3 regions of the uncultured Halovibrio sp. genome follow, and region 3 is predicted to be linked to each of the others. Evidence: predicted binding sites of a transcription regulator. Region 3 holds the regulator's gene; each other region holds the start of a gene.
The links. The regulator FliA, encoded in region 3, starts transcription of late flagellar genes. The targets are predictions, from matches to a motif close to CTAAAGTTNNNNNNNNNNCNGCCGATA.
Positions count from the first base shown of each region.

Region 1: QZ501_RS11760 (flagellin) is a predicted target of FliA. The motif match lies at 1,643-1,669, and genes of this name have one in related genera.
Region 2: fliD (flagellar filament capping protein FliD) is a predicted target of FliA. The motif match lies at 1,805-1,831, and genes of this name have one in related genera.

Region 1 covers NZ_CAJXMA010000067.1:863-4,141, reverse strand. The annotation lists gene QZ501_RS11765 (flagellin) at 1-62, opposite strand, end outside; gene QZ501_RS11760 (flagellin) at 325-1,560, opposite strand; gene QZ501_RS11755 (SapC family protein) at 1,714-2,481, opposite strand; partial or broken gene QZ501_RS11750 (hypothetical protein) at 2,747-3,279, shown strand, end outside.
Region 2 covers NZ_CAJXMA010000067.1:4,248-7,526, forward strand. The annotation lists gene QZ501_RS11765 (flagellin) at 1-1,050, shown strand, start outside; gene QZ501_RS11770 (flagellar protein FlaG) at 1,123-1,545, shown strand; gene fliD (flagellar filament capping protein FliD) at 1,875-3,279, shown strand, end outside.
Region 3 covers NZ_CAJXMA010000037.1:207-3,485, forward strand. The annotation lists partial or broken gene QZ501_RS08770 (protein phosphatase CheZ) at 1-471, opposite strand, end outside; gene cheY (chemotaxis response regulator CheY) at 488-871, opposite strand; gene QZ501_RS08780 (RNA polymerase sigma factor FliA) at 971-1,702, opposite strand; gene QZ501_RS08785 (MinD/ParA family protein) at 1,749-2,555, opposite strand; gene flhF (flagellar biosynthesis protein FlhF) at 2,615-3,279, opposite strand, start outside.

The sequences.
Region 1 (3,279 bases), on a different contig from region 3:
GATGCGTTCAGCTCGTTCTGGGCGCTGAGCGATGCCACGTTTGTGTTGATACCGAGTGCCATAACCGTTCTCCTGCCTGTTCACTCTTTTGAGGACCGTAGGCCACCCACCGAGCATTCGATGGTATTGCCTTCTGACTTGCGTAACGGCAGAAAGTGTCAGGCCTTTAGATCAAATGACAGGCTTTTTGTAAATGGATGTAACGGATAAAAAGAAAGGCAGTACCAGCATTCCATAAAAAACCGCCACCTCTTGTTCAGAGATGGCGGCTCCTTAGGATTCACCGCCCCGTCAGAGTGGGGAGCGGCTGCTTCCGAGCTGGGTTTACTGCAGGAGGGAAAGAACCTGCTGCGGCGACTGGTTCGCCTGCGCCAGCACCGAGATACCAGCCTGTTGCAGCACGTTCGCCTTCTGCAGCTTAGCGGTCTCGGCCGCGAAGTCCGCATCCAAGATCCGGCTCTTCGAAGCCTCCAGGTTCTCAATATTGTTGTTGAGATTGCTGATGGTCGACTCGAAGCGGTTCTGAACCGCACCCAATTCGCTTCGGAAGTTGTTCACGTTCTCAAGCGCAGCATCAATCCGCAGAATGGCATCATTGGCGTTAGCTGCGGTATCCACAGAAGCAGCATTCAGACTGCCATCGGTCACCGTCGCATCTCCTCCGCTACCATCAAAGTTACCACCATCTGCACCAGCGAATGGGCTTCCGGCAGCACCGCTTGCGAAGGTCAGCTTGTCAGTCGAACGCAATTCGAAAGTGGCATCACCATTACTGTCCTCTTCGTACGATGCATAGGCTGAGTTGCCTACTTGATCATTGATCTGCCGAGTGACCTCTTCAAAAACCTGGTCAGCAGCTGAAGCATCTACCGTCGCACCAGCAGCAGTCGAAGCATCAAAAAGGTCAGCACTCAAGCTAAGATTCACATCGATCTGATCACCATCTCCAGCTGTGACACTGAACAGGGTCCCCCCATCATCGGTACCAGAAAAGGTCGAGAAATCACTTGCATCCAAGGCACTACTAGTAGAAGCGATCGCCAACTGACCGGTATTGCCAGTTCGGGCGCTTGTATTGAGGTCAACACTGATCGTCTGGCCTGCATTGGCGCCCACCTGGAATTTCTGGCTACTGAGCGTCCCATCCAGCACGTTCAGTCCGTTGAAATCCGTCTGGCTCGCAATCCGGTCAATCTCCTCCAGACGCTGTTGCACTTCATCATTCAGCGCGGAACGGTCCGTGTCGTTGTTGGTGGCGTTCGCCGCCTGCACCGACAGCTCCCGCACGCGCTGGAGGTTGTTGGTGATCTCATCCAGCCCGCCTTCCGCGGTCTGTGCCAGTGAGATACCGTCCTGCGCGTTCCGGCTGGCCACGTTCAGGCCGCTGATCTGGGACTCAAATCGGGTCGAGATCGCCAGACCCGCCGCGTCGTCCTTCGCACTGTTGATGCGCAGCCCAGACGAAAGACGCTCCAGCGCCTCGTTCTTGGTCGACTTGGATGCGTTCAGCTCGTTCTGGGCGCTGAGCGATGCCACGTTTGTGTTGATACCGAGTGCCATAACCGTTCTCCTGCCTGCTCACTCTTTTGAGGACCATAGGCCGCCCCACCGAGCATTCGATGGTATTGCCTTCTGGCTTGCATAACGGCAGAAAGTGTCAGGCCTTTAGACCGAATGACAGGCTTTTTGTAAATGGATGTAACGACGCCTCTCTCACCTATCCCCGAAAATGAAAAGATCGCTTTCCTGCGGGAAAAGGGCATTGCTTCCCTGTTGTTTCGCAGCCAACCACAGCTGTGAGTGGCTCTTCTGGAGGGAATGAAACTGCCTGAGCGAGACGAGGTGAGCATATATCAGCGCAAGAACTCCAGGCTCACGCAGTTCAAGAAACCGTTCATCATCTAGGTTCTTGATTGCCGTCTCATCGACCGCATAAAGCTGACTACTACCTCGTTCGCCACTTCGCGGCACCCATGGGGCAAGAAGATCCAACCTCTCTAAAATACGCATAGCTTTCCATGTGTGCTCCTGCTGGCCCCGAATCTGCTGCAGAACACTCAACGCAGTATGGGTCAGCTCGGAAGGCGTGCCATCAGCCTCGAAAAGAGGAAGGCTTCTTTCTTCGAGCGTCATGTCCTCGGTAAGAGAGGGGTCATTTTCCTCAATACCGAGCACTGGCTCGCCCTGACCCGACTCCACGGAATAGAAAGGATGTGCCCTGAGAACCGCAGGAATATAATCAGCCAACCATTTGCCTCGCGAAGAAACGAAGGGATTCCGCCCCTCCTCCAGGCCCATAAGCGCTATAGGGATCCACTGGTCATCACGCGGCATGAATACCACTGGAAAAAATCGAGCTGCATGAGGTATTTCCTGGCCCCACACCGGCACCATGATTCGATCCCGGGCAAAGCTGAAATCCGTGCTCTGAAGAAGACGAAGACTTCCATGCCGCTCTGGATCCAAAACTGTAACGCTCATAGCTTTCCCCTTTGCATTGATACCAGCCCTTCTCAGTGTCCCATTTTTCAGTCCCATCCTAGCAGCTTTTCTGCTTGATGCCGCAGGCAGCCTGAGCTAGGTGACCTGGTTAGTCCAACCGTTGGCACAGGCTGTGCTTCACCCTGAAAGAAACTGGTGGAGACGGCATTTCTTTGCCATCTTAGGCCCATACTCAGCTTCGCGGCCCGAACCACCGAGACATAGATATTCGCGCCAGCACCTGCATTTCTGGAGAAAGTAACCAATGACACAACGCAAACGCCGAGCCTCTAACCCACAGTCACGCAAGGCTGGAACTAAAGAGAAGGTCAGCCCGGTGGTGAGGGAATCGGCAATCCCAAAACCTGATGGCCTCCTGGAAGCAAAAAACCAGTTGAAGCAGGCTCGGGGAAGCGACAGCGTCCTGGCGGCGGCAAAAGCCGTTCTTCAGATCGAACCCACCGACCCTGATGCCATGGATACCCTGGGGCAACTCCAGATGCTAAAGGGGCACGCGCGGGATGCTACCGAAACCCTGGCGCGGGCGCTGTTTCTACAGCCGAATAATGAAGCGTTACTGGAACGCTACATCCGCGCCGCCGCCAAGGCAGGCCTTCATTGGGATGCGCTTTGTGTCGCAAGACACTGGGTGAGTATCGCCACCGAAAAGCCAGCCGCCGCCACCAGGCTTCTTGCGGGGCTGTATGGGCTGATCGGGAAAGAGGATATCAGCCGGCAGTGGGCATACGAAGCCGCAAGACTGGACCCACTGAGCGTCGCTCAGGCGACGGACCAATC
Region 2 (3,279 bases), on a different contig from region 3:
CAGATCAGCGGCCTGAACGTGGCCAGCCGGAACGCGCAGGACGGTATCTCACTGGCACAGACCGCGGAAGGCGGGCTGGATGAGATCACCAACAACCTCCAGCGCGTGCGGGAGCTGTCGGTGCAGGCGGCGAACGCCACCAACAACGACACGGACCGTTCCGCGCTGAATGATGAAGTGCAACAGCGTCTGGAGGAGATTGACCGGATTGCGAGCCAGACGGATTTCAACGGACTGAACGTGCTGGATGGGACGCTCAGTAGCCAGAAATTCCAGGTGGGCGCCAATGCAGGCCAGACGATCAGTGTGGATCTTGATGCGAGTGCAAGAACCGAGGACTTGGGCACTATTGCCGTGGCAGATTCGGCATCCTTCTCAAGTGCTGACGGTTTCTCGTACTTCGCGGCTGGCGACTCTAGTGGTGAAGGTGCTACTGCGTTTTCAGTAACCGTCGGTGATGGTGACCAGATCGATGTCAGCCTGACCCTTGATGATGGCAATTTTGATAGTAGCGGTATTTCCCAAGATGATCAGGCGGTTTTCGATGAAGTCGCGTCGCAAATCAATGATCAGGTTGGCAATGCGGCTTACGCGTCCGTTACAGATGCGAGCGGCAGCTTCACCATCGAGCTTAGATCGACTGAAGAGTTGACGATCGTGAAAGATGGTAGCAATACCAACCCATTGGATGGGAGCGGTACTTTGGGCTCGGACGGTACCGTTGGGCTTACTGACGGAAGTCTCAATGCGGCGTCGGTCGACACCGCTGCTAATGCAAACGATGCCATTGTGCGTATTGATGGGGCGCTGGATGCGGTGAACGAATTCCGCAGTGAACTGGGTGCGGTTCAGAACCGCTTCGAGTCGACCATCAGCAACCTCAACAACAACATTGAGAACCTGGAGGCCTCGAAGAGCCGGATCCTGGATGCGGACTTTGCGTCCGAGACGGCCAAGCTGCAGAAGGCGAACGTGCTGCAGCAGGCTGGTATCTCGGTGCTGGCGCAGGCGAACCAGTCGCCGCAGCAGGTCCTGTCCCTCCTGCAGTAAGCGGGGCGTTAAGGCAGCCGTCGCCCTCCGGGGCGGCGGCCGGGCCGCGTAACCGCACTGGTGAGGTGTGATATGAGTGACATAAATCTGAACAGCCCGGACCCGAACCGCAAGGCCCCCGAAAAGCCGGAATCGGGGCGGGTGTCAGCGCCATCATCACAGCCCTCCGCAAGCGGGGAAGGCCGTGAGAACGGTTCCGTAACGCCGATCGAGGCTGGACGGAGCGGGGAAACCCGGGCTGAAAAGTCCGAGAAACGGAGCGACGCCATCCGCGAAGAGCTGAATGAGGCGGTCTCGCGCCTTAATGATTTTGTCCAGTCCGTGCAGCGGGACCTGGAATTTGATGTGAACGACGACACCGGTCAGACGGTGGTTCGCGTCATCGACCAACAGACTGATGAGGTGGTTCGCCAGATTCCGGATGACTTGGCACTGAAACTGGCGGAGAATCTCCAGCAGGACGAGCCTTTATCGTTGCTGAACATCAAGGTGTAAAGCCTTGTAGAGCATAGGTTCAAGGGATAGCCGTCATCCTTCCGGGATGGCGGCTTTTTTGTTTTTGCGGGGGCCTGTTTGGTGTGTAGGAGCCTGCTTGCAGGCGATCGGTTCTGGTTTCAATGTTGTTGATCGCGAGCGAGCTCGCTCCTACCGGAGGCCGTACGACCAGTGGTGGCATGCGGTGTGCATTGATCGTCCAAAAGACGGCAAAACCCGGCCTGCTTACAATCAGTAACAGGTTTGCAGCGGTAAAGAGGCAAAGTTTTGCCGCAATTGGCCGTTACACTCTATAGACAGGCAACAGTACCTTCGGGAGGAGGTTGTCCATGGGCGGCATATCATCCCTTGGCGTCGGGTCGGGCGTTCTCAACGCTGATCTGGTCGACAAGCTGGTTCAGGCGGAGCGAGGCCCCACCGAGAATCGGCTCAACCAGGAGCAGAAAGAAACCGAGGCGATGATTTCGGCGTTCGGCAAGATCCGTAGTGCCGTGACCGATCTCAGGCTTCCCATGCGCCAGCTGGGCTCTCCGGAAGCGATGCAGTCGTTTTCCGCCTCGACCAACGGTGACAGTGTCAGCGTTTCCGTGGACAGTGCCAATGCCAGCGAGGGGAACTATAACCTCGATGTGCAGCAGCTTGCGACCAACCAGTCCCTCGCTTCCGGCTCGTTTTCGGACCGCAATACAACGAGCGTTGGGCAGGGGACCCTGACCATTCAGACTGGCGACAAGACGACCAACATCACAGTCGATGGCAGCAACGACACCCTTCAGGGGCTCGCCAACAGCATCAACGAATCCGACGCGGGTGTGTCCGCCGGCATCGTGGACACGGGTAATGGCTATCGCTTGACCCTGTCCTCGGACGAAAGCGGTACGGCCAACGGCGCAACCATCTCGGTCTCGGATTCCGACGGCAACAACACCGACAACACCGGCCTCTCGCAGTTCGCGTTCAACGACACGACGAAGAACATGGAAGAAACCGTTGCTGCCCAGGATGCCAAGCTGAGCGTGAACGGCATCGACGTGACGCGTTCTTCCAACAGCGTCGAAGGCGTTGTGGATGGGCTGACGTTCCAGCTTCAGAACACTGGGACAACATCCGTCGGGGTCAGCCAGGACACCGGCGCGGTCGCCGAGAAGGTCCAGAAGTTCGTGGACAAGTTCAACGCTTTCAAGAGCACGGTCAACGAGCTGACCTCCTTCAGCCAGGATAGCGGGGGCAGTCTGCTGACCGGTGATGCCACGGTGCGAAACGTTGAGAACCAGCTCAAGCGGGAGCTCAACCAGATCGTTCCGGGTCTTGAGAACGCGAGTGTCCGCAGTCTTTCGGACGTTGGCATCAGTACGGATTTCCAGACCGGGCAGCTTGAGTTTGACTCCCAGAAGTTCCAGGAAGAGCTGAAGGCCAACCCGGACGATGTAACGGCGCTTTTCGCGGAGCAGGGCCGCACATCCGATTCCCAGGTGGAATTCGTTCGCAGCAGTGTGAACACCGAGGCCGGCGAATACAGCATCAATGTGAGCCAGGCAGCGACCCAGGGGCAGCTGGTCTCCAGTAACCAGACACCGGCGACCGGTATCAACGTTGATGCCGACAACAACAGCCTGACGTTCAAGGTCGATGGGCAGACCAGCGCCAGCATTGAGTTGACTGCGGGCACCTATACCCGTGATGAGCTTGCGACTGAGATACAGACCCAGCTCAACAACAATGATGCGCTGAATT
Region 3 (3,279 bases):
GCGATCCAGAAAGGCATCGATCCGCTGGTAGAGTTCCCGGAACTCGGACGGCTTCATCTCGCGGCGACGCAGCCTTCCCCAGTCCTCGCGGATGGCATTGGCCTCCTCGCGCAGGTTGGAAGCTACCGGCATGGTGTCCTCGACCAGGTCCATGGTCCGGTTGGCCGAGCGGCTGGTCAGCTGAACCACGTAATCCAGGCGGTCCGACGCATCCGCCATTTTGGAGAGCTCTTCCTGCTGCTCACGGTTCTCGGCCTTGATCTCGAAATTGCGCAGGGCTTCATGGAGGCTGCGTGTCAGGCGCCCAACCTCACGGTAGAGGCTGCGGTCGCGCACCTCACCCAGCTCAGCGATGCGCTGCATGGCATCGCTGATATTGCCCTGATCGAGGGCTTCCTTGAGGCCAGCGGCGTGCGCTTTGAGTTCCTCAGCCACTTCCTCGGTAATGTCTTCCCGGTTGAGCTCACTCATGCCGTCTGCACCTGGTTCACTCGACGCGTTCAAATATCTTCTCGATCTTGTCCTTGAGCACCGCGGCCGTGAACGGCTTGACCACATAGCCGTTCACCCCCGCCTGGGCGGCGGCCACGATCTGGTCCCGCTTCGCCTCAGCGGTCACCATCAGAATCGGCAGATGCTTGAGGTTCTCATCCGCCCGGACCGCCTGAAGCAGTTCCATACCGCTCATACCCGGCATGTTCCAATCAGTCACCAGGAAGTCGAATTTGCCGTTGCGCAGCATCGGCAGCGCGGTATTACCGTCATCCGCCTCCTCGATGTTGTTGAAGCCGAGGTCGCGCAGCAGGTTCCTCACGATCCGTCTCATCGTGGAGAAATCATCCACAACAAGAATCTTCATGTTCTTGTCCAAAACAGCCTCCAAACACTCCGGTTGTTGTCACGTCTGCCTGGGCGGCCCGTGCACCAACACTCACTTTCACAGTCTAGACGTTTGTCGAAATCTAACCAGTCAGCCCCCGGTACGTTCGAGCATGCGGGCCCGCAGCCGCGCCGCAGCCTGACCGTGGATCTGGCTTACCCGTGACTCGCTGACCTCCAGCACGGCACCGATTTCCTTCAGGTTGAGCTCATCCTGATAGTAGAGCGACAGTACCAGCCGCTCCCGTTCCGGCAATTGATCAATCTCACCGGCCAGCGCACGTCGGAAATCCGCATCCTGAAGCTCGCCCTCGGGTCCTTCCTGCGGGGCCTGATCATTGATGTGTTCGTTTTTCTCCGTCAGCTCATCCAGGCTGAACAGGCGGCCGGTGGTCGCATCACTGGCACGGCTGTGGTAGTCATCCAGAGACACGCCCAGCTCATCGGCGATCTCAGCGTCCTTTGCATCACGTCCTTCCCGGCCCTCAACCGTCTGGATGGCCTCGGAAATACGGCGGGCATTGCGGTGGACTGAGCGGGGCACCCAGTCCCCACGTCGGATCTCATCCACAATGGCGCCGCGGATCCGGATGCCCGCATAGGTCTCGAAGGTCGCACCCTGGCCGGACTCATACCGGCGTGCCGCCTCCAGAAGCCCGATCATGCCCGCCTGCATCAGATCCTCAAGCTGGATATGATCCGGCAGGCGCGCCATCAGGTGCAACGCGATCTTCTTGACCAGCGGCATGTGGGTCTCGACAAGCTCATCCACATCCGCCCGGCGCGTCTGTGTATAGAGATCCAGCGGCCCGGACTGCGTCATGGTTTGGCCACTCCCGTAAGCCCCTGCTCAAGGATGGAACGCCCTGTCAGTCCTGCACAAGCCGTTCAACAAAAAATTCAAGATGCCCCCTTGGCGATGATGGCAGCGGCCACTGATCCACCTTCTTCGCCAGATCCCGGAATGCCTGGGATGCCTTGGCATTCGGGTACAGCTCCATGACCGTCTTCTGCCGGCGAACGGCCTTCTTCACCTGTTCATCCAGGGGAATGCTGCCCACATACTGCAGGGCAACGTCCAGAAACCGCTCGGTGACCCGGTAGAGCTTGTCGTAAAGAGCCTTGCCATCCTGCTCCGTGCGCACCATGTTCGCCAGTACCCGGAACCTGTGGGTGCCATAGTCCCGATTCATCAGCTTGATCAGCGCATAGGTATCGGTGATGGAAGTGGGCTCATCATTCACCACCAGCATCAGTTCCTGCGAAGCCCTCAGAAAACTGACCACGGACTCCGAGATCCCAGCCGCCGTGTCTACTATGAGTACGTCGATGTCATCGCCGAGTTCACTGAAGGCGGAAATGAGACCGGCATGCTCCATATGGCTGAGATTGGTCATGCGCTGGGTTCCGGAGGAGGCGGGCACGATGCGGATACCCCCGGGGCCGTCCACTAGGATGTCCGTAAGGCTGCATTCCCCGGCGAGCACATCGGAAATATTGTAGGTGGCACTGATCCCCAGCAGCACATCGATGTTCGCCAGCCCGAGGTCGGCATCAAGAACCACAACGCGCTGGCCCATCTCACTGAGGGCTATACCCAGGTTGACCGAGACGTTGCTCTTGCCGACACCGCCCTTGCCCCCGGTGACCGCGATCACCTGTACCGGTTTACTCATGCGGAATGGGCTCTCCCGTCCTGTTGCTGTTGCATTGTGAGGAGACGCCCGATCCCATGTCAGGCGCCCTCGGCCATGGCGCTTTCACCGCGATTGAGTGCCTGGTGACGGCGCACCGCCTGCTTGACCAGATCCCCGGCGCCCGCGCGGTGCAGGTCGTCGGGAATCTTCTGACCGTTGGTGTAGAACGCGACCGGCAACCGGCTCTGCGCCGCAAAGCCCACCACCTCGCCAAGCGTCAGGGCTTCGTCCGTCTTGGTCAGGATGCAGCCCGCCAACCCAACGGCATTATAGCAATGCCACGTGGATTGCATAATGCGCGGCTGGCTTGTCGCCGAAATCAGCAGATAGGGCCGCACCGGATGGCGGCTGCTGACCAGCTCCTCGATCTGCTCCTGCCAGCCACGATCCGCCGCCGTGAGGCCAGCCGTATCAATCAGGATCAGCTTGCGGTCCGACAGATCATCCAGAATGGCATCCAGGCTGTTGGCCTCGTCCACCACCCGCACCGGCACATTCAGAATGCGCCCGAACACGAACAGCTGCTCATGGGCGGCCACACGATAGCGGTCCGTGGTCACTAACGCCAGCTTTTCCGCACCGTGACGCAGCACGAACTGCGCCGCCATCTTGCCGATGGTGGTTGTCTTTCCGGAGCCGGTGGGGCCAAGCAGGGCGTAGATGCCGCCACGTTCCAGTGGATTCTCACGCACGGTTTCCACTC